2 regions of the Tindallia californiensis genome follow, and region 2 is predicted to be linked to the other one. Evidence: riboswitches for the same ligand, from Rfam matches in the RefSeq annotation. Region 2 holds a riboswitch; the other holds the start of a gene.

Region 1 (12,258 bases), on a different contig from region 2:
AAAAGGGTCTTAGAAAAGAAGGCAGAGTGGATGGGGAAGTACGAAAGTAAAAATATACAAAATGATGAATTTTAATACAATCAATCTTTCTGTTATAAAATGAAGTTGTGAAATTTTTTGTGTTATAGTAATGACTTTATCTTTTTTAATAGATTTTGACTTGGATGTGATTTGCATAATAAGTCAGTTTCGTGTATAATGGATGAAATATTTGCATGAAGTGCCCAAAAACAAGCGATTATGTGATGCAAATGATTATTTTGCGAGGAGGTAAACAATGATAAAAGCAGGGATCATGGGTGCAACAGGTTATACAGGTGCTGAACTGGTGCGGTTATTAGAATTACATCCTGAAATAGAAACGATTTTCCTTGATTCAAGAAGTTATGAAGGCGTCAGATTTGATGCTATTTATCCAAATCTTCGCAGCAAAGTGGAGGATATTTGTCGATCCATTAATGTTGACGACGTGCCTGAAGATACGGATATCATATTTTCTGCTCTTCCCCATCGAGTTAGTCAAAGTAAAGTGTTGCCATTAATCAAAAGAGGCTTTAGAGTGATTGATTTTTCTGCAGACTTTCGGCTTCGGGAAGCAACAATATATGAACATTGGTATGAAACAAAACACTTGGATGATAGAACTCTTAAAAAGGCTGTTTACGGTTTACCTGAATGGTATGCTGATAGCATCGCAAATGCTGCTTTAGTAGCGAATCCAGGATGCTTTCCTACCAGCATTTTATTGCCACTTTTACCCTTATTAAAAGAAAAACGGCTCCATAACAAAGAGATTATTATTGATTCAAAAACGGGTGTTTCGGGAGCAGGACGAAGTTCATCGGAAGTAAATATATTTTCACAGGTTAATGAAAATATCAAAGCGTATAACATAGGTAAGCACAGACATACACCGGAGATCGAGCAAGAGCTGTCGCTGGCGGCGGGATCTTCCGTAAATATTTTATTTACGCCGCACTTAATTCCTATAGATCGTGGTATTTTATCAACCATTGTTATATCGGCTGAAGGGATAACGAGAAAAGATGTTGAAACATGCTATGAAGCGTATTATGAGAAAGCGCCTTTTATACGAATATTAAAAGAAGGATATCTTCCGGAAACGAAAGCTGTTAAAGGGTCGAACTTCTGTGACATAGGATTTGTCATTGATTCAAGAAGTGGTAAATTGGTGGTGGTTTCGGCGATTGATAATTTACTAAAAGGTTCTTCAAGTCAGGCTGTTCAAAACATGAATGTGATGTTTGGATTAGATGAAAGAACTGGTTTGGATACAGCGCCTATATGGCCTTAATGTAGTAGAAAAGGAGTGGAAGGATGAAGAACAGCAATACATCGTTTAAAATAGTAGATAATGGTTCTATTACAAGTCCAAAAGGTTTTTTGGCGAGTGGTATTTGCACAGGAGTCAAAGAAAATGAGCAATTGGATTTAGCTTTAATATACTGTAAGAAAAAGGCTGTGGCAGCTGGTGTTTTCACACAGAACAACGCAATGGCAGCTCCGGTCATCATTAGCAAAGAAATCTTAAAACGACAATCATTAAAAGCTATTATAATAAATAGTGGGAATGCCAATGCGTGTACAGGAAAACGTGGGATGGAAGACGCTGAAACCATACAAAAAACAACTGCTGCGTTTTTGGATATCGATTCGACAGAGGTAGCCATTGCATCCACCGGTGTCATTGGAGTACCATTGCCGATGGATAATATTATAGAAGGTATTCCGGAAGCGGCAAAACAGCTAAGTAAAAAAGGCGGGAAAGCGGCAGCTCAAGGAATTATGACAACGGATACGATCAATAAGGAAATTGCTGTTGAAATAGAATTGGATGGGAAGATAGCGACTATCGCGGGAATAGCGAAGGGATCAGGGATGATTCATCCTAATATGGCAACGATGCTTGGTTTCATCACGACGGATATTGTGATTAGTCCAAGTTACTTTCAAGCAATTTTAAGGGAAATAACTGAGGGTACTTTCAATATGGTTACAGTAGATGGAGATACGAGCACTAATGATTCGGTTATTGCAATGGCTAACGGTGAAAGTGGCAATCGGGAAATGAATGAGAATCATCCCCAAAAAGATATGTTTGTTCAAGCGCTCCAATATGTATGTGAATATCTTGCGAAATCTATTGCTAAGGATGGCGAAGGAGCATCAAAATTTATAGAGGTAGAAGCACATGGTTTTATAACCGTTAGTGATGCTAGAAAAGCAGCGAAAACCATAGCGGGTTCAAATCTTGTAAAAACGGCTATTTTTGGAGAAGATGGAAACTGGGGAAGAATGATTTGTAGTCTTGGGTACTCGGGAGTACCCTTTGATATGGAAGGAGTCAAGCTTAATCTGAGTGATGGACAGGAGAAAAATGTGAAAGTGTTGGAAAATGGGCTTCCGTTAGAGTATGACGAGGAATTGGTAACAACAATCCTAAAAAATCAATCTGTTCGCATTATTGTTGAAGCTAACAATGGAAGTTCGTCTGCTACCGCCTGGGGCTGTGATCTTACTTATGATTATATAAAAATCAATGGCTCCTATAGAAGTTAGAGGAGGAGTATGGATGAGCAGGACGGATCAAAAAAAAGTTAATCCAGAAATGCTGGTGGAAATGATACCTTTTTTAAGAAGATATCATAAAAAAGTAATCCTCATCAAATATGGCGGGAATGCCATGGTCAATGATGAGTTAAAGAAACAAGTGATAGAGGACATCGTCTTAATGAAATATATGGGGATGTATCCAGTTATTATACATGGTGGGGGCCCTGAAATAACAAGTATGTTAGAATTGATAGGAAAAAAATCAACATTTGTAGAAGGGCTTCGTGTGACAGATAAAGAAACGATGATTGTTTCTGAAATGGTACTTTCAGGAAAAATTGCAAAAGATTTGGTAGCGAGGATTAGTTCTTATGGAATCAAATCGATAGGATTAAGTGGACAGGACGGAGGGCTTATTGTAGCGGGACAAAAAAACCCTGAACTAGGATACGTAGGTGAAATTAAAACAATCAACTCGGAGTTAATAAATAAGTTGCTAAGTGAAGATTTTATTCCAGTGATTTCATCGATTGGTTGTGATGAAGATGGAAACCGGTATAATATTAATGCAGATGAAGCGGCTGGGAAAATAGCGATTGAATTAAAGGCGCCTGTTCAAATTATGTTAACGAATATAGAAGGAGTGATGAAATCTCAGGGAGATGAGATGAAAGTCATACCTCGAATGAATGTTAATGAAATTGATGACTACATTGAGGAAGGAATCATAACGGGAGGAATGATTCCGAAGGTTAAAGGTTGTGCAGAGTCTGTCAAAAATGGTGTTGAAAGGGTATATATAATCGATGGTAGAAAAAGCCACTCGTTGTTATCAGAAATTTTTTCTGACCTTCATGAAGGAACAATAATATACCAATAACGATAGGAATAGCGAATGACTATTAGGAGGAAGTATAAATATGCTAAAGAATGAGTTTATTAGAGCAAGTGAAGGTATTATCATGAATACTTATAAACGAGTACCAGTAGTGTTTGTTGAAGGCAAAGATTGTATGCTGATTGACTCTGAAGGAAATAAATATTTGGATATGGTAGGCGGATTAGCTGCTTCGGGGATGGGGCATTCACCTGACTTTTTAGTAGAGGCGATAATGAATCAGGCAAAAAAATTAATGCATGTAACAAATTATTATTGGAATGAGCCACAATATGAACTTGCGAAGTTATTAGTAGACAACTCCTTTGGGGATAAAGTTTTTTTCTGTAATAGCGGTGCGGAAGCTAATGAGGCGGCCCTTAAATTAGCAAGAAAATATGGTTATAAGATGTTTGATACCCCAAGGTATGAAATTGTTACCGTAAGTGAGTCTTTTCATGGAAGAACGCTGGGTACCCTGAGTGCGACAGCTAAGGAAAGCTATCGTGAAGGATACAAACCGTTACCAGAGGGGTTCAAGCAAGTACCTTTTAACGATGTAGAGTCGTTAGAAAATGCTGTGTCGGAGAAAACCTGTGCGATTATGTTTGAGCCTCTCCAAGGAGAAGGCGGACTGACCCAAGTTTCGGAGGCGTTTGTTAATAAGGTGAACGACCTTGCCAAGAAACAGGGCCTTTTAATTATTGTAGACGAAATTCAGTGTGGATTAGGAAGAACGGGTGCTATGTTTGCTTATGAGCAATATGGTATTATACCTGATATTATGTCATTGGCAAAAACAATGGCTGGCGGTTTTCCTATTGGAGCAATTGTTGCAACAGAAAAGGTTGCAGATGCATGGAATCCTGGAGATCATGGAACCACCTTTGGTGGAAATCCATTAGCTTGTGCAGCGGGAGCAGCAACAATGAAAGAGATAATAAATCAAAATATACCTGAGAAGGTAAAAGAAGACGGAGCATATTTGATCCAAAAATTACAGATGTTGAAAGAAAAATATGATTTTGTAAAACAAGTAAAAGGAAAAGGGCTTATGGTAGGGTTGGAACTTAATTTTCCGGGAGATGAAATTGTCAGAAAAGCTTTTGACAAAAAACTGATTATTAATTGTACTTCAGGAAAGGTGTTGCGGTTTCTTCCTCCAATGGTGATAAAAAAAGAAGAGATTGATCTATTTGTGAATACTTTAGATCAGGTTTTCCAAGAAGTAAACTGATTTCCCCCTCTTTTGAGGGGGTTTCCTTTTTATAACCGATATTCACTGATTTTGATGGGTATAATAACTAAAGAATTTGAAAACCAATGATGGAAAGCGAGGAGCGGTTAAAGTGGAAGAAAAAAGAAAAGTTACTCGTATTGAATTTCATATTAAAGGAAAGGTGAAAAGCAGGAATATAAATCTTATAGGCCAAGTACACGACTTAAGCTTAAAAGGTTTATTCCTGAAAGTGGAAAAACCTTTGGAGGCATCCTTGTTAGGAGAAAAAGTTGAAGTATTGATTGAATTGATGGACCATGCTTCTAATATAGAAATACAGGCAGAAGGATCTATTGTTCGAATGGAAGAAAATGGAATTGGAATTAGATTAGAACATATCGATTTAGATTCCTTTACACATCTAAAAAACATCATATCCTATAATGCTGGTGATCATGATCGAATTATGGATGAATTTGTTGACACCATGTACCATGAAGATTAATCAATGGATAACAAAGAGCTTCCTCCTAACTCTTTGTTAATTAATTGAAAAACATCAGTTAGAAGTTGGTTGGTAGTAGTGCTTTCCACGTATTCAAGGTCGAATAAAGGTAATATCTTGATCTTTACATCTGCTGGCTGGATTCGATTAGTTGTTTCAAACATATCGCAGGTGCCTTGTATGGCTACTGGTAAAATGGGAACCCCTGCTTTCTGTGCCAATTTTAAACTACCAGGTTTGAAGGAAGACATTTCCTTTCCTTTGCTTCGGGTTCCTTCTGGAAAAATAACCATTGAATGCCCATCCTTCAGGGTGTGTTGAGCCTTTTGAATGGCTTTAATTGATTGGCGTAAATCCTTGCGATCAATAAAACTACATTCAATCAAATCCATCCATTTTGATATGACAGGAATCTTTTGCAACTCTTTTTTTGCAACAAATCCCATGGGTAAAGGAATCGTACTTACTAATAAGGGAATATCAAAATAACTTTGATGATTACTAACAATTAAAACAGGTCCACTTTCAGGAATATTTTCTGCACCTTCAATGGTTACCTTGCTACCTGATTTATTAATAATACGATGAGACCATCTCTGTCCAATTTTTTGAGTGAAATCTCTTTTTTTGAGATTATCACCGTTTTTTTCCATAGATTTTGCTCGACGGGCACAAAAGATAATGTACACTAGATATAAAAGGAAATCAAACAACCAATAAGCGGTTCTTAGCATAGAATCCTTCCTTTCTGGAAATAAATATAATAACGGATTACATTTTATCATAAATGCTATATAGTTATAAGGTAGAGATAAAAATAAAAACAATTTTATGATTTTAAGGGGTGTTTTCATATGGAACCTTTTAGGCTTTCGATATGTCAAATGATGGTGAAAAATAATAAGAAAGAGAACTTGCAAAAAGCAGAATTCATGATTAGAAAAGCTGTTTCTGATGTTAACTCCCAAATAGTGGTATTGCCGGAAATTTTTAACTCACCATATAGTATCGAATGCATGGAGAAAACAGCAGAAGAGGAAGGAGGCATTACAACTAGAATGCTTTCATCCTTAGCGAAAGAGCTTAAAATTACGTTAATAGGTGGGTCTATTGCTGAAAAAGCTGATGGTAAAATATATAATACGTCCTATACATATAATACCATTGGAAAGTGTATTGGAAAACACAGGAAAATTCATTTATTTGATGTCGATATTAAAAATGGCGTTCGCTTTATGGAATCGGATCTTCTATCCGCTGGTAATAAAGTGACGGTTTTTGATACAGCATATGGCAAAGTTGGAATAGCCATTTGTTTTGATATGAGATTTCCAGAATTAATTAGGCTAATGGCCTTACAACAAGCACGTATAATCATTGTGCCGGCAGCATTTAATACAACTACAGGACCTGCGCATTGGCATGAAACAATAAAAATGCGTGCCGTTGATAATCAGGTCTATTTTGTGGCAGCTTCTCCGGCTAGAAATGAAGAAGCAGAATACCATGCTTATGGCCACTCGACGATTTGCGATCCTTGGGGGACTGTGTTAGCATCAACTGATGAAAAAGAATCAATAGTGACAACGGAGATACTACCAGATCGTGTTGATTCAATCCGTAATCAATTGCCATTATTGAAGCTTCGAAGAACAGATATCTATAATCTTGAAACATTCAAGACTAAAAAATGACTATCGGAGAGTCTTAGGTAATCTTGACAGTGCTTTTAAAGGTATGATAATATTATAAATGGTATTTATATAATTGAATGATAGATCGATAGAGGATGCGCTAAGAAAAAGTAGAAATTCGGATGATAAGAGGTAAGCACTCAATGCCGATTTTCAAAAGGTCTGGGCGCCGAAGTTTCTGAACATGCTTTCGTTCATGAAACTGGGAGCAATTGCGAATAGCGTTGCTACTGTCATGGATGCCCATGGAGTGCTATTGGAAGACGAATTCATGCCTATAAGGTCATTATAGGTGTGCTATCTTTTTAATGGTATGATTTCTCCCGGGTTTGGTTCCGGGAGTTTTTTCATAAATGGGGTAGATAAAAAAGGGAGGCGTGTGAAATAGGACTTAACATTGGAATAGTAGGAGCTACAGGGGCTGTAGGAAGAAAAATATTAGAAGTACTTAATGAAAGAAATATTAACCTTGATAAGGTGCGCTGCTTTGCGTCATCGAGGACGGCTGGAGAACAGTTGGAATGGAGAGACCAAACGATTACCGTTGAATTATTGACAGAAGAAAAGATGCGAGAAAAGTATGATTATCTTTTGTTTTCAGCCGGCGGAGATATATCGAAAGAATATGCACCGATTGCAAAAGAAGCCGGAAATATCGTAATAGATAACTCTTCTTATTGGCGCATGCATGAAGAAATACCGCTGGTCGTACCTGAAGTAAATGGCCATATATTGCGTGACTACAAAGGTATCATTGCTAATCCTAATTGTTCTACCATCCAAATGGTAATGGCTCTGGCGCCGTTACATCGTGTTTATCAAATGAAGCGAATTGTTGTATCTACTTATCAGGCGGTATCTGGGAGTGGTAATAAGGCAATTCTTGAGTTGGAAAAACAAAACGATGACCCGAACTATCCGCCATCTGTTTATCCAAAACCAATTGCGGCAAATTGCCTCCCTCATATCGACGTATTCTATGAAAATGGATTTACCAAAGAAGAACTTAAAATGGTCAATGAAACCCAAAAGATATTCAATGACGAAACCATACAGGTTAACGCAACAGCTGTTCGAGTGCCTGTTTTTAATGGGCATAGTGAATCGGTAACGGTGACATTTAACAGCACTCCACGGTTGTTAGAAGTTAGAGAGTTACTCAGTAGCGAAGCGGGAATAACTTTATTAGATGATCCGGCCCATCTAAAGTATCCGACACCCCTTGAAATTCAAGGGAGTGATTCGACTTTTGTGGGACGTATTAGAAAAGATTTATTTGATCCCTGCACGCTTTCTATGTGGATCGTTGCTGATAATTTGCGTAAGGGGGCTGCTACCAACGCTGTTCAAATTATCGAAAAGATGGAAGAGATGAAGCATTAGGTAGGCTTGTGGAATACTGTAACAAAGAAGATTTAATAAGGAGGCGATAGTTATGTTTAAAGGTACAGGGGTAGCTCTTATAACACCCTTCAAAGAAGGGGAAATTGACTTGGAGAGCTATAAAAAATTAATAGACTTTCAGATAAAAAATGATTGCCAATGTTTGGTTGTTTTGGGAACTACTGGAGAAGCATCGACATTAACTGATGAAGAAAAAAAACAAATAATAACAACGGCAGTGGACCATGTGAATCGTAGAATACCAGTCCTTGTAGGCACAGGAAGTAATAATACATCAGTGGCTATTGACAGTTCAAAGAAAGCAGAAGCTTTAGGAGCAGATGGGGTATTGGTGGTAACTCCTTACTATAACAAAGCTACTCAAAAAGGTCTTATAACCCACTTTGAAACTATTGCTAAAAGTATCGGCATACCTTTAGTCTTATATAATGTACCTGGGCGTACAGGTGTCAACATGGAACCGGAGACGGTGGAAAAGCTTTCGCAAGTAAAAAATATCATCGGTATTAAAGAAGCCAGTGGGAATATATCGCAAGTTTTAGAAATAAAACGTTTGGTTTCGGAGGATTTTCTGATTTTTTCTGGAAATGATGATAATATATTGCCAATATATTCTATTGGAGGTCACGGAGTTATTTCAGTGATGGCGAATGTAATACCAAAAGAAACTGAAGAAATGTGTCGCTCTTTTTCAGAAGGAAACATTAAGAAGGCCATAGAGCTTCAGGTAAAGTATAAGAAACTCTTTAACCATTTGTTTGCAGAAGTTAACCCAATACCTGTAAAAGCAGCCATGGCATTAATGAATAAAATCAATAATGAACTAAGACTCCCGCTGACTTCCATGGAAGATGATAAAATGAATGAACTGGAAAAAGAGATGAAAACCTTGAATATTATATAGAACGGATGTTTTAAGGAAGGGTGTGTTTTTTTGAATTTACTAGTATGGGGAAAAACAGGGAAGATGGGGAAAATGATTATTGAAATGGCCAAAGAAGATCCTTTTTGGCATCAAGTACAAGGGATTGGTTCGCATGATGATTATGAGAGCTACTTACTAACGCCGAATGTCGTCATAGATTTTTCTCATCCAAATGCGTTGGATAAAGTACTGGACTATGTGAAAAATCGAAACTGTCCCTTGGTGATAGGGACGACGGGTTATAATGATCAGCAGCTATCGGCCATAGAAAAAGCTTCTAAAGAGATACCTTTGGTATATGCAACGAATATGTCTTTAGGAATGAACCTCCTGTTTTCTATGGTTGAAAAAGTAGCATCCGTATTAAAAGATTCTGTTGATATTGAAGTGGTAGAGTCACATCATAATAGAAAGAAAGATGCACCTTCAGGAAGCGCTAATACGATAGTGGAATGTATAGAAAAAGGATTAGGTGAAAAAAGGCAGCATGTTCATGGGAGAGAAGGGCAATGTCCTCGCAGTGCAGGAGAGATTGGTATTCATAGTATTCGAGGAGGAAATATTATTGGACGCCATGAAGCCAGCTTTATTCACGAATTAGAAAGCATTACACTTGTTCATGAAGCATATAACCCTTCAGTATTTGCAAAAGGAGCACTTGAAGCAGCAAAATTTTCTTTGCAATCAGAAGCGGGTCTGTATAACATGAAAGATGTCTTAGGCATGAAAGATGCTTAAAAGTCAAGGGAATACTTAAAATAAGATGGAGGGAATACGATGGAAGCAAAACAAATAATTGAATATATCCAAAAAAGTGAAAAGAAAACGCCTGTAAAGGTTTACATTAAAGGTAATCTACAGTCTGTTGATTGGGAAAAATATAATGGAAAATATTTTGTGAATTCACAAAATGGAACATTGTTTGGAGATTGGAAAGAAACAGAAGCTTTTATAAATGAACATGGCGAGTTCATTGAAGATCACGTTGTGGAGTGGGATCGTAATATGTCGGGGGTTCCGTTGATGGATTACAAAGGCATTCCGGCTAGGATTGAACCAGGATCTATTATACGTGAAAAAGTGGAGATACAACCGAATGTCATTGTTATGATGGGTGCTGTTATCAATATTGGAGCCATCATTGGTGAAGGAACAATGATTGATATGAATGCGGTTATAGGTGGAAGAGGAATGGTTGGGAAAAACTGCCATGTAGGAGCTGGTGCTGTTATTGCAGGTGTGATTGAGCCAGCATCGGCAACTCCTGTTGTGATAGAAGATGGTGTTATGATTGGAGCTAATGCTGTCGTTTTAGAAGGTGTGAGAATAGGTGAAAATTCAGTAGTTGCAGCAGGGGCTATTGTAACAGAGAATGTACCTGCTAATGTGGTTGTTGCAGGCACACCGGCAAAAATATTAAAAAAAATAGACGATAAAACAAAATCTAAAACAGGTTTAGTTGAAGCATTGCGACAACTGAACGAGGATTAAAAATGAATATTGTTGTACAAAAATATGGTGGAACATCTGTTGGATCACCAGAAAAAATAAAAAATGTTGCTCGAAAGGTAATTCAAAAGAAGCAGGAAGGATATCAGGTTGTTGTTATTGTTTCGGCCATGGGAGACTCTACAGATCGTTTAATGAAACTGGCTCATGAAATTTCGGAATATCCGAATTCTCGGGAGTTGGACGTACTGCTGACCACAGGTGAACAAGTGTCGATCGCTTTACTTGCTATGGCGATATGGGATTTGGGAGAACCGGCGATTTCCTTTACGGGTTCTCAGTTAAACATTCAAACAACGGCTATCCATCAAAAGGCAAGAATTCTTGATATGAATGTTGATAAAATCCACCAAGAACTATCTAAAAATAAGATAGTTGTTGTTGCTGGTTTTCAAGGTGTAGGAAAAGACCAAGAATTTACTACTTTAGGCAGAGGTGGAAGTGATACCTCTGCGGTAGCTTTGGCGGCAAAATTACGAGCTTCCTGTGAAATCTATACAGATGTTGATGGAATCTACACAATGGATCCCAGAAAGTTGAAAAAAGCAAAGAAGATTGATCAGATTACTTCAGAAGAAATGATGGAGATGGCTAGTTTAGGAGCTGGTGTTCTTCACCATCGTTCCGTTGAACTGGCTCATAAATATAGGGTTCCACTTTATGTTGCTTCAGCCTTTGATCCAGTGACTGGGACCAGAATCATTAGTGGAGGAAGTGGTGAGTTGGAAGAAAGTGTTGTGACAGGAATGACATCCAGTCATTCGGATATACAAGTAACACTAATGTACTTGCCTGCAAGTATGAAAAGTCTGCGTCGCATCTTTGATGAAATGGCTCAAAAAGAAATAAATGTTGATATGATTTCTCAAATGAAGGTGGATAAGAATCGGATGCATGTAAGTTTTACGGTTCCGAAAGAAGATGCTCATTATGCTAAAGTCATGATGGAATCGTGGAAAATGGAAGACGACCTTATACAGTGGGAGATTAATGAAGATATTGTTAAGATGTCTATCGTAGGTTTAGGGATGCGTTCTCATTCGGGTGTTGCTGGAAAAGTGTTTGATTTATTAGCACAGGCTGATATTGAAATCAAAATGATTACAACATCAGAAATTAATCTTTCTTGGGTAATTGATGCAAAAGAAGAAGAAAAGGCAATAGAACTAATAGGCGAAGGATTTGAATTGACAAATTGTCATGCATAAAAAACGCCCTCCGATAAAAGGAGGGTGTTTTTTTACTATCCAAACTCATCATAAAATACGTTTTCATCAGTAAAGCCTTTTTCCTTAAGTTTTTTAACGGCAGATTCTATCATTACAGGACTGCCGCATAGATAAGCTTCTTTGTTATCTGCATTATCAATATATTTTTCGATGGAATCAGTAACTCGTCCCCGATCGCCATCCCACGGATCTTCCTCAGCAACTCTAGAAAGTACCGGCTTATAAGAAAAGTTAGGCAATATCTCTTCGAATTCTTTCATTTCGTCAGCTAAAACAAGATCTTTTTCAGTTTTAGCTCCGAAGAAAAAGGTGGTTTTGCGGT
Region 2 (12,258 bases):
CTCCATAGAGTGTGCCATATTAATGATTGTATTGACAATTGTTTCCGCTCCTTGATCTTCTACCATTTTGTTAATAAAAGATTTATCAATTTTCAGCGTATCAATTGGATAGCGGGTAAAATAAGCTAAAGACGAATAGCCTGTCCCAAAATCATCGATGGACATTTTTACTCCCATTTCCTTAAGTTCTTTCATTTTTTCTAATTTTTCTTCCATTCCTGTCATTGCAATTCTTTCTGTAATCTCCAGCTCAAGGCAATGTCCCGGAAGTCCGGTTTTTTTCAGCGTTTCTCTTATGGTTTTTGTAAAGGTGCGTTGTTCGAACTGCAGTGCTGATACATTGACACATATCACTAAATCAGGTTTTTGTAGCGTTTTACGCCATTGTTGATTCTGTCGGCACGCTTCTTCTAGTACCCATTTCCCTATTTCCAGAATTTGCCCATTTTGCTCTGCAATCTGAATCATTTGTTGAACACCCAGATTTATATGAGCCGGATGATTCCACCTTAACAAGGCCTCATAAGCTTCAATTGTCCCTCTTTCTCCATTAACAATAGGCTGATACATCAACCGAAATTCCTTTCGCTCAATGGCATGATGTAAATGATTTTCAATCGTTTGCTCTTCCATGATCTGTACTTCTAAATCTCTGTTGTAAAATTGAAATCCATTCCCACCCTGTTGCTTAATACTAAGTTTTGCTAAAGTAGCACGATTAAAGATTTCTTCTACAGTTGATATGCCCTGTTCACAAAAAGCTGCACCGATGCTGGTTTTTAACACAAATTCATGTTCCTGCAAATGCAAAATAGTACTGCAGTGTTTCCAAAACAGACGAACCCGTTTTTCTATATCCTTAACACCGCTGGCACCGATCAGTAATATAAATTCGTCCCCAAAGTGACGCGCTACCATTTCTTCCCTATCAGTCATGCTTTCTAATCGGCGGGCAAGATGCATCAAAACCCGATTTCCTGATTCGTATCCACTGATGCTGTTAATTCGCTTAAATCCGTCAATAGAAATAATAGCAATGCAAGGAAGCTTATCTTCCCTTTTCATTCGCTCAATAATATGAGGCGCTTCCAGCATAAATCCATTATAGTTTGTCAAATTAGTAGTCGGGTCATAATACGTAAGGGCTCGTATTTTATTAATCATCTGGTTAAAGTTCTTACCGGCTTCTCCCAGTTCATTCGGTGTGGTTTCATCAGCTCTGATGTTCAAATTACCCGATGCCGCTTCTCTAAACACTTTTTGCAAGGCTAAAATTGGCCTTGATAAGCTATGTGCATAAAAAAACGCAAACACGATAATGAGAAAAGAACCAAATAATAGAATAGCTAAAACAGCATTGGCAATACTTTTCACTTCTCCATAGATTTCTATCGCTGGTACCGCTATACCAAAATACCAGTTTGGTGAATGAAGAATTTCATGAAAGAACATCAGCATTTCTTCACCATCATAACTTGTATACTCCACATACCCACTAGGCTGTTGAAACAAATTGGTTGCTGTCAAATCTTTATACTCATCTAAAGACTGACCTACAGCCGCTTCGTATCGGGCATCCGGGGAAAAGGAAACGATCTTTCCTTCTTCACTGATGATCCATGCCTGCGTATCTCTTCCTAGACGAACGTCTTCTACAATGCGATTCATGAAACCTACCGGTACCACCATATTAACAATACCTATGTTCTGCTGCCTTTCATTTCTTATGGAGTGGGAAATAATAATAACCAAGTCTTCTTCAATATAAGGACTCTTAAATGGTTGAGATATCCATTGCACTTCGCCTTTTTCTATGATATTCAAATACTGTTCTTGATCTCTGACGTCCACCCATTGATCCACACTACTCCAACCCGAAGCATCGGGCCATATAATGGTCATATTTCGCATTATTTCAGGCAACACCAAGTGAGGCAGATATCTTTTAACGATTGCTTGATCCATTTTTTTTATTTCTGGTGACTGCGAAATCATTTGTAACATTTTCATATAGCCACGAAGTTCATGAGACAGCTCGTTGGCTCTGGCTTCGGTTACATCCTGGTATTGCTCCGTAATAACTTCCGGTAAATCAGCAAGTTTGTTATTGATAAAAAGAAGCATTCCTGTAAAAAGGATGCCTGCACCTATCATTAGATATACCAGCATTTGAACTCGGATTGATTTCATATATGTCACCTTTTCCATGGATTCGCTTTTATAAAAGGGAATAATAACAACTTCATTTTACCACAGTGCTTACTTCAGCAAAAGATCCATTATAAAACCCCTAATACCATTTTTAGGCATAGGGGTCTTTTGTTTGGTCAGATCGACTATTTTTTATATCGACTATTTTTTATATGGATATACTTTATGCGTATGCTTAAGCGCCTCTTCCATAGCTCCCAAGGCATCTTTCAAATCTTGATCGGTATGTCGATGACAGATATATCCATGATGGTATGGTTGAATAAACAACCCTCGCCGGATGGTTTCTGTGTAAAAGAATTTTCTTCTTTCTTTGTACTGATCATCCACCTTATCAAAGGTAATATAAGGCATTGGTGGAATACCTGATGCTGTCGCCGGTACATCAGATTCCTGAACAATTTTTTCCATTTGTGCAAAAAAGTCTTCTCCACGTTTCCAAATGCTGTCGATTACGTTTTCTCTTTCCAAAATATCGATGCATTTCAAAGAAGCATGCATTTCTAAGCTGTTAGGGAAAAAGGTGGAACTAATGAACACTTCTTTTTCAACGACTTTCATAATCTCTTTTTTACCTACCAGTGCACTAATAGGGTATCCGTTCGCCATTGCCTTACCAAAGGTAGAAAGATCCGGAGTTACTCCGTAACGTTCCTGTGCTCCACCCATTGCTACTCGAAAGCCTGTACGGATTTCATCAAATATTAAAACAACCTCATATTTATCTGCCAGTTCTCTAACGCCTTCTAGGTACCCAGCCGGTGGTTCTTGCACTGGTGCTGAAAGCGGATGACCTACTGGTGTCAACATAATACAAGCTGTATCATCTCCATGTTTTTTAAGCGCTTCTTCCAACGCATCCAAATCTCCATAAGGAAACTCAACGGTCATGTTCTGAATTTCTTCCGGTACTCCACCAGGAACTTCCACGCACCAATCATGCCATCCATGGTATCCGCAACGAAGTACTTTCGTTTTACCGTTAAAACCACGTGCTACTCTTACAGCCATCGTTGTTACGTCAGAGCCTGTTTTCGCAAGAATGACCATCTCCGCGGACGGAATTAATTTAACCAGTCTTTCTGCCAAGGTGTTTTGAACTTCCTGAACTAAGGAAAAACAGAAACCTTTTTCCATTTGTTCAATGACTACCTGATTGATTTCCGGTTCTCTATACCCCAAAATAATCGGTCCATATCCACAAAGCATGTCAATATAATCGTTACCATCCACATCTACAATGTGGCCACCGTATCCCCGCTCAATAAAAATAGGATATTCGCCTTCTACAAAGTTGTAGGGACGACGAATCCCAAGAAGACCCCCCGGAGACATTTGCTTCGCTTCTTCAAATAATTTCATAGAACCTTCCAGATTAAGTTTTGGTACACTGTTCATGGAATAACCACCTTTCTTCTACACTGATTTTTAAGCCTGCTTGTTACCATGTTCACGTTGCGGCATCAACTAATTACGGGTATAAAAAAAGCTATTTACGTAATGATGCCTCATTACATAAATAGCTCTCCATGCATAAAAATCGCATGACAACAGCCTAGGACTGTCCTAAACTGTCAAGATCCCCTTTGCACACCAATAGGCCTCTTTCGGCAGCCAAAGCCTTCACCGGAATCATCAGATGTGTGCCTCTTTCACATACGCCGGTTACCCTATGACTGCTCCTCTATTTATGACTCATTTCAGTTTTTTGTGTCACTTCAAAATGCAACCACATATCCAATTATTATTATAGGGGAATCTTTCTGCTCTGTCAACTTTTGTTCTGTAAGAATCTATTATTTGTTCTGTACGAATACCTTAGATGTTACTTATATTTCCAGTAATACCGGACAATGATCGCTTCCCATAACCTCTGAGTGAATTTCCGCTTTTTTTATCTTTTGTTTCAGAGATTCTGAAACGAGAAAATAGTCGATTCTCCAGCCGGCATTTCTTTCTCTGGCCTGTCGCATATAGGACCACCAGGTGTATGCTCCCTCTAAGTCTGGGTATAGGTGTCGGAAGGTGTCAATAAAACCACTGCTTAAAAGCGTTGTCATTTTCTCTCTTTCTTCGTCCGTAAACCCAGCATTTCTTCGATTGGTTTTTGGATTTTTCAAGTCGATTTCCCGGTGTGCCACATTCAAATCTCCACAGAGAATGACTGGTTTTTTTGCTTCCAGCGATTTCAAGTATTCCCGAAAGACGTTTTCCCAATCCATTCTGAAGTCAAGTCTGGTTAGCTCCCGTTGAGAGTTCGGTGTATATACATTCACCAAATAGTAGTCGTTATACTCCAAGGTAATCACTCGACCTTCCCCGTCGTAAGCTTCCATATCCAAACCGTATTGAACCGTCAAAGGCTCTGTCTTTGTAAACACAGCCGTACCTGAATATCCTTTTTTTTCGGCCGAATTCCAAAATTGATGGTATCCTTCTAATTCCAGGCTTATCTGTTCTGGCTGTAACTTCGTTTCTTGGACACAGAAAACATCCGCCTTTTCTCTGTCAAAATAATCCATAAACCCTTTTTTAACACAAGCTCTTAACCCATTTACATTCCATGAAATTAGTTTCATGCTAAACCTCCCAGAAAGTTGTTATCATCTTTTTTCATCTTTCTGTAGCTTATCATGGCTCCTTATTTCTGACAAGGCACCGATGCTTTCGATTTCATTAATGGATATTGATATTTTTATGAGCTTATCGCATAATAGAAGAAATAGCATCGAAAGGAGATTTTTAATGGAACTGATGTATATTGGTAAAACCAAGAATGTCTATAAGCTTCCTGATGGAATGTTTTTATTGAAATTCAAAGATGATATGACAGGAAAAGATGGTGTTTTCGATCCCGGCTCTAACGAGATCGGTCTTACCGTTAAAGGTGCTGGCCAGTCCGGTCTTCGATTAACAGCATTTTTCTTTGAACATTTAAAGGCAAAGGGGATCCCTACTCATTATGTAGATGCAGATCCCGAAGCAGCTACGATGACTGTTAAACCTGCAAAACCCTTCGGAAAAGGTCTGGAAGTGATTTGCCGTTACCGAGCTGTTGGTAGTTTTCATCGTCGATATGGCGATTATATTGAGGAAGGAGCCGCTTTAGACGCTTTTGTTGAAGTGACATTAAAAGATGATCAAAGACAGGATCCACCCATTTCTGAAGATGCGCTGGATATGTTGGGAATTCTTTCAAAGGATGATTTTTCCACATTAAAAGCCTTAACGCAAGAAATCGCTTCTCTCGTTAAGGCTTTGTTGGCCACAAAGGACCTTGACTTATACGATATTAAATTCGAATTCGGAAAATCCGATGATAGGATTCTTTTAATTGACGAAATTTCCGGCGGAAACATGCGGGTTTTCAGAGAAGGAAAGCCTGTCGAACCTTTCGAATTAGAAAACATCATGTTATCTCTTTAATCTGTTTCCATTCTCACATTACTCACCTACTTAAATTCCCCAGAATGTATTGATCACTTCTTCATCAGGTGCTTTTGTTGATAGACTTACGGCTACAAAAGCAAGGAGTGACAGCAGTAGTGGCAATACAATCGTATGCAAACCAAAGGGTCTTACCCATAGATAATCGAATATAACATAAGAACCTGTCCCGACAATAATGGAAGCCAAAGCGCCTGGTGCATTGGCTTTTTTCCAGTAAAGCCCTAAGAGTACCGTCCAAATAAAGGTAGAGATCAGGCCAGCATTCGCATACAAATTTAGCCAAACCATCAATGGCGGTGGATTAAAGGCAACCATAAAGATAACCACTCCTATCAGCAACGTCGCTGCATAACTTACTTTTGCGGTCAGTCGGGAGTTATTCTTGGCTTTGGGGTTGATGTAATTTGAATAAAGATCATTCACCATGGCTCCAACAACAATCAACAATTGAGAATCAACGGTAGACATAACGGCTGCCAAAGGACCAGCCAGAATAACACCGGCTATCACCCCTGGAAACAAAGATGTGGTCAAAGTAGGAACCACCAGATCTCCTGCCTCTATGCCCGGAACAATCACACTGCCGAAAGCACCTACAAAATGCATCCCCAGCAGCAGTACCATAGATACTACCGTCCCATAAATAATCCCCTTTTTTAGGCTTTTGCTATCTTTATAACTCATTGCTCTGGTTGCAACCTGAGGAAGCCCTACAATCGCAAACCCTACCAAAATCCAAAAGGAAGTTACCCAGGCCATCGTCATAAATCCTTCTTCTGTTCCATAAGGTGTAATCAGGCCGGGATTTTTTTCATACATACTCTGAACAATGTTACCAACACCTCCACCAGCTATAATCGTCGCTATTAAAAGCGTAATGGTTCCAAGCGTCATAACAATCCCCTGCAGGCTATCCGTCAGAGCAACGGCTCGAAAACCACCGATGGTTGTGTATATCAGTACGGTGATTGCAAAAAACAAAAGCGCGTTCTGATAACTTATTCCTACGGATCCCTCGATTAATCGGGCTGCCCCAATCCATTGTGCGCTCATAGCGGCAATAAAGAAAAAAATAATCGACAAAGATGACAGGATCACAATGGATTTGCTTTGATACCTGGCCCTAAGAAAATCCGTCACCGTAACAGCATCAATCTTTCTTGCAATGATAGCAAATTTTTTACCTAAAACAGACAGCGTAAAATAACCTGTAGGCATTTGGCTCATCGCAAGAAAAATCCACCCCAATCCAAAAGTATATGCCGTTCCAGGTCCACCGATAAAACTGCCGGCGCTCAGGTATGTAGCTACCATGGTCATTGCTAAAACAAAACCACCCAGGTCACGACTTCCAGCTAGGTACTCCGTCAAAAATCCCCCAGTCTCTTCCGACATTCCTTTGCTGGCCTTTGAAACATGTCCAAGGCTGTAAAATCCAATCCCAAATACAACCACAAAATATCCTATTAACGCCAGCAATACACTATAGTTTACATTTTCCATCACTCTACCCTCCAGATTGTTCTAACTCCTTCTTCAACGCGGCGGCTTCTTCCTTACTGATAGCACCTAAAGGCATCTCTTTATAATACTTTGTCACCATAATGATCGATAAGGTTGTAAACAGCACCGCTCCCAGGATGCAACTCATAAAGAACCAGGCAGGAAAACCCATCATATACCGATATTCCTCCGGCGGACCAGAGCCTAATCCATAGCCCCAAAAAAACCACCAGATAAGGTTTAGAATTCCCAATGTTACTCCCATTAAAGCTTCTTTGTTGCACTGTTTATAACGTGGATCTTCTATAAACTTTTCCTTTCCTATCTTGCTTTCAGTTACGTTTTTCATGCAAGGCACTCCTTTTCTCACGACAGCTTTTCTTTGGCTTTTACCAACTGCTGTAAAAAATCATTATATGGTGTTGGAATTCCCAGTTCTTTCCCTTTTCTTGCAATAGCACCGTTAATATACTCAATTTCTGTTTTTTTACCTCGGTTTAGGTCCTGTAACATAGAGGATCTATTATTTCCCGTAGCTTTCGCCACGGCTTTCACATGGTGTAATGGGTCAGGATAAGATATCTGTATCTTTGCTTTTTCAGCTACGCTAATCGCTTCCATCACCAAGTTTTTCATTAAGATCTCTGTTTCTTCTCTCTCCAACAACTTCCCATTTGCAATGTTCAAGATTGCCGTCAAGCCGTTTATTCCTGCGTTAACCAGAAGTTTATCCCAGATCAGTCCGTCAATATTCTTTTCAATATCTGTATCTATTTTTGACTCATTAAAGAGTGTACGGATAGCCTCTTCTGTTTTTCCATTTTCTCCTTCAATACGACCAATTCTGGTCTTACCTCTCCCTGCATGAACCACTACTCCTTTTTCTTTTAGCATAGCACCATGAGCAGTGGTTCCACCAATAATCTTTTCTTTAGAGACAAACTCACTGATAACCTCTATGTTCCCAACACCGTTTTGCAAGGTCATGATACGAGTATCCTCTCCTATTAGATGCAAACTTTTTTCTAATGCATTTCTTGTATCATAGGCCTTGACGAAGATAATAATAAGATCCATTTTTTCTGTCTGCTGGTAAGCCTCTGAGAAAGCTTTTATGTGTACGTGATCGATATGCTCCCCATCCATGATGGTTAATCCATTTTTATCGATGGCTTCAATATGTTCCTGCCAGGTATCAATCAGCGTTACCTCCGCCTTCGCCTTTACGAGATAATAACCAAAAAGACATCCCATTGCACCGGATCCTATAATAGAAATTTTCAACGCTTTACCCCTCCTTTTCCTCTATCTTCTATTATCTATTGATAAGATTTGGTTTTACACTTGGCTCTTTTAATACAAATGCGTTAGTTCTTCTTCCTCTACTCCACTAAACTTATGCTGGGATGCTGGAAAACGACCTTCCTGAATTTCTTTTTTAAAGGTTTCTAGTCCATCTACCACTTGATCTCCTAATTGCCCATATTGCTTCACAAATTTTGGAACAAAACGTTGAAAAAGCCCAAACATATCATGGAACACAAGGACTTGTCCATCACAATAACGACCAGCGCCTATACCTATCGTTGGTATATCACTCTTTTTTGTAATCAACTTACCTACTTCTTCCGGTATTGCTTCTAGCACTAATCCCCAAGCTCCTGCTTCCTGCAACTTCAGTGCATCTTTCAAGAGAACTTCCGCTGCTTCTACGGATTTCCCCTGAACTTTGAAACCGCCCAGCTTGGATACGGTTTGAGGCGTAAGTCCAATATGGCCCATCACAGGAATTCCGGCATCAACAATGGCTTTCACCACCTCCGCCATTTCTGCGCCACCTTCTAGTTTAACAGCATCACAACCACCTTTCTTCATAAGTTGAACCGCATTCTTCACAGCTTTTTTCTTAGATATTTGATAAGATCCAAAGGGCATATCTCCAACAACAAGTGCATCAGGAGCGCCTTTAACCACTGGTTTAATATGATAAACCATTTCCTTCATTCCTATTGAAACGGTATTCTCTTCCCCAAGAATGGTCATTGCCAAAGAGTCACCTACTAGTACGACATCTATGCCAGCCCGATTCGCAAGAACGGAGGTCGGATAATCATAGGCGGTTACCATGCTTATTTTTTCTCCTTCCTCTTTCATTCTTCTTAGTTTTTGTGTTGTTATTTTTGACATACAATCACCCTTTTCTCTGTTTTCTTACTAATTCGAATCTATCTTAGCATGTATTCATTGTATTTTCTATCAATTATAGAAATCTGTTCACATTCTTCCGCGAAGCAAATGCTTCATAAAAAAAGCGGCGCAAAGGAGACCTCTTCGCACCGCTTTCATCCACTCATCCTCTACATCGTTATTTCACCAATTTAGAAATCTTTTTAAAGGTATCCGTTCCCGCATAACGGCACAATTCAAAAAGAATTGATTCACAGCTAACCGTCCTTGCTCCTTCTTGCGCCATTCTTTTCATTGCAATATCTTTGTCCATCGTTTTTCTGGAAGATAAACAATCTTCTACTACAATGGGTTGATAGCCTTTTTCTATTAAATCAATCACTGTTTGAAGCACGCATACATGAGCTTCAATACCAGCTACAATTACCTGTGTCCGTCCTGTTTTGTCTAGCGCCTTTTGAAATTCATCATCATCACAACAGCTAAAGGCCATTTTTTCAACCGTCACCTCTTCCTCCAGTACTTCTTGAATTTCCGGTATGGTTGGTCCCAGCCCTTTTCGATATTGTTCCGTCACCAGTATTGGAACTCCTAGCGCTTTTAATCCTTTAATGAGAATTTTCATCCGTTCCATCAAATCTTTATGGTGTTGTACATGAGGTGTTAGTTTTTCTTGCATATCAATGATAACGGCGGTTGAGTTTTCTTTTATCAGCCTCATAAATATCCTCCTTGTTCATTTTTGGATTGTCTATTTTTGTTTTTTCTTCATCATTCAAGTATCTAACCTTTAGCAACTTAGCCAAATGCAAAAACACCCTGCCTTTGGTTTTTCCCAAAGCCAGGATGTTTGTTTGCTTTTTTATTAGTCTAGTTTGACTTGTTCCAGAATTTTTTTCTCTTGAACTTGTGCCGCTTCTTCTAAGTCGCTAACCTTTTGAGCCATCTCTTTTACATAGGTTTCATCCTTAATGCCGCCCAAGTTTATTTTCACATTATACAGAGCTGACAATACAGCTGTCCGTGCCAGCATTGCAGCTACAGCTCCGTCCGTTACCGCATTACTATTACCAGATTGAACAATAACTTCAATATCTTTCATTAAGCCCATGGCTTTTTCTGCTATTTCAAGAGGTACCTGAGCCGCCTCTTTGGTCGCCTGCTGGATAGCCTCTTTTCTTGCTGCTTTTTCTTCCTCTGTTTCCTTGGGCATTTTGAAGCATGCCATCACACCATTAAAAGAATCAGCATCTTTGTCGATCAAGTCGATCAACTGCTCACGTGCAGCATCAACACGATCTCTTATTTCTTTCATTGTTTCTTCAACCGCTTCATACTTCTTTTTTCCAATGGTTAAATTCGAAACCATCGAGGTTAGTGCCGCCGCTGTCGCACCACTCATCGCAGCAATGCTGCCTCCACCTGGTACCGGAGCGTCCGAAGCTGTTTCCTGCAAAAACCCTTTTACACTTTTATCCGCCAGCATACTAATCATCCCTTCTTTATCTATTGAATTAATTAATGCTTCTAACCACCATTTATTCCATTAAAGATGTTTCTAATACCTGATCCATTGTGAAATCTTCCAGTCGCAAGTAATATGCAGCCGAATCAATTAACGCTTCCATTGGAACAGCGCCTACAATTTCACTACCAACCACATTAACACCATATCGCTGTGCTTCAATTTTAACTAGTTCAAACACTCGATAAAGAGCCGTTTTGGAATAATCCGTCATGTTCATAGATACTTGAACAATACCTCTGTCTTTCAGTTCAACACCCATTCCTTTACAATATCTTAAACCACCACTGATATGACGGACTTTTTTCGCAATTTTATCAGCAACTTCCGGATCGGAAGAATCCAGGTTAATGTTATAAGCTACCAGAGGCATCCGTGCACCTACGGCTGTTACGCCAGTTTGAGGCGGCATTTCTGTAGGGCCAAAATCCGGTTTCCATTCTGCTTCTTTTATTTTTTCTGCCATGGCTTCATACTGACCTTTTCTAACTTTTGCTAAGTTTTCGCGTCCCGGAGTTTTGGCTGCTTTCTCATATAGAAAAATTGGCTGACCAAATTTTTCGGCAATTTCTTCTGCCACACTTTCAGCTAGTGCAACCGTTTCCTCCATTGTAATATCTTTGATCGGTACAAAAGGTACTACATCAGCGGCTCCCATTCGAGGATGTTGCCCTTCATGCTTCGTCATGTCAATTAACTCAAAAGCCGTTCCAACCGCTTTGATAACCGCTTCTTTCATTGCTTTCGCTTCTCCTAAAGCGGTAATAACGCATCTGTTATGATCTTCGTCACTACTATAATCCAGCAATTTTACATCCGGAGTGTTTCGAAAAGCATCGGCAATTTTTTCTACAACTGCCAGATCACGACCTTCACTAAAGTTTGGAACGCATTGAACAATTTGTTTTTTACTGCTCATGATAACTCCTCCTTAAGTTGTATCTTTCACCTGAATCATTGTCAGGATTTTAACGATTTTTTTTACAGCTTGCCTTTATAATAATTTGTGTCGGTTATCCATTACCATTATACCATCTTTAACGACACGTTCAACGGAATTCACACCAATATGGTAAGATAAAAAATGATAGGAAGGATCTCTTAAAATAATAATATCCGCCTTTTTCCCTGGATCAAGGCTTCCTACGCTATCCGCACGATCAACAGCTGCTGCTCCATTAATGGTTAAGGCTGTAATCGTCTCTTCCGGCGACATTCCCATGTAAAGGGTTGCCAGTGCAATAATTAATGGAATAGACTCTGTATGGCAACTACCAGGGTTAAAGTCTGATGCCAAGGCAACTGCGCAATTGGCTTCAATCATATCTCTGGCTCTTGCATAAGATTCTCTCAAACTAAAAGCCGTTCCTGGTAATAAGGTT

The links. A riboswitch is a leader RNA that binds a small molecule or an ion and turns the genes downstream of it on or off. The one in region 2 is predicted to bind lysine.
Region 1: it holds a riboswitch for lysine, as region 2 does, so the genes downstream of both, BLV55_RS00690 (aspartate-semialdehyde dehydrogenase) here and BLV55_RS06665 (aspartate aminotransferase family protein) in region 2, are expected to answer to the same signal.

Annotation. Positions count from the first base shown of each region.
Region 1 is NZ_FNPV01000001.1:133,508-145,765, reverse strand. Features, by position in the region: gene BLV55_RS00730 (transglycosylase SLT domain-containing protein) at 1-75, shown strand, start outside; gene argC (N-acetyl-gamma-glutamyl-phosphate reductase) at 278-1,315, shown strand; gene argJ (bifunctional glutamate N-acetyltransferase/amino-acid acetyltransferase ArgJ) at 1,339-2,580, shown strand; gene argB (acetylglutamate kinase) at 2,594-3,454, shown strand; gene BLV55_RS00710 (aspartate aminotransferase family protein) at 3,495-4,688, shown strand; gene BLV55_RS00705 (PilZ domain-containing protein) at 4,801-5,175, shown strand; gene BLV55_RS00700 (lysophospholipid acyltransferase family protein) at 5,172-5,909, opposite strand; gene BLV55_RS00695 (carbon-nitrogen hydrolase family protein) at 6,030-6,869, shown strand; lysine riboswitch at 6,951-7,133, shown strand; gene BLV55_RS00690 (aspartate-semialdehyde dehydrogenase) at 7,254-8,252, shown strand; gene dapA (4-hydroxy-tetrahydrodipicolinate synthase) at 8,305-9,177, shown strand; gene dapB (4-hydroxy-tetrahydrodipicolinate reductase) at 9,208-9,936, shown strand; gene dapD (2,3,4,5-tetrahydropyridine-2,6-dicarboxylate N-acetyltransferase) at 9,976-10,689, shown strand; gene BLV55_RS00670 (aspartate kinase) at 10,692-11,915, shown strand; gene BLV55_RS00665 (NADH:ubiquinone reductase (Na(+)-transporting) subunit F) at 11,951-12,258, opposite strand, start outside.
Region 2 is NZ_FNPV01000004.1:144,511-156,768, reverse strand. Features, by position in the region: gene BLV55_RS06670 (bifunctional diguanylate cyclase/phosphodiesterase) at 1-2,190, opposite strand, end outside; gene BLV55_RS06665 (aspartate aminotransferase family protein) at 2,353-3,609, opposite strand; lysine riboswitch at 3,724-3,906, opposite strand; gene BLV55_RS06660 (exodeoxyribonuclease III) at 4,041-4,790, opposite strand; gene BLV55_RS06655 (phosphoribosylaminoimidazolesuccinocarboxamide synthase) at 4,957-5,637, shown strand; gene panF (sodium/pantothenate symporter) at 5,668-7,164, opposite strand; gene BLV55_RS06645 (YhdT family protein) at 7,169-7,513, opposite strand; gene BLV55_RS06640 (ketopantoate reductase family protein) at 7,531-8,448, opposite strand; gene panB (3-methyl-2-oxobutanoate hydroxymethyltransferase) at 8,518-9,351, opposite strand; gene BLV55_RS06630 (hydrolase) at 9,530-10,072, opposite strand; gene BLV55_RS06625 (cyclodeaminase/cyclohydrolase family protein) at 10,217-10,837, opposite strand; gene ftcD (glutamate formimidoyltransferase) at 10,890-11,795, opposite strand; gene hutI (imidazolonepropionase) at 11,871-12,258, opposite strand, start outside.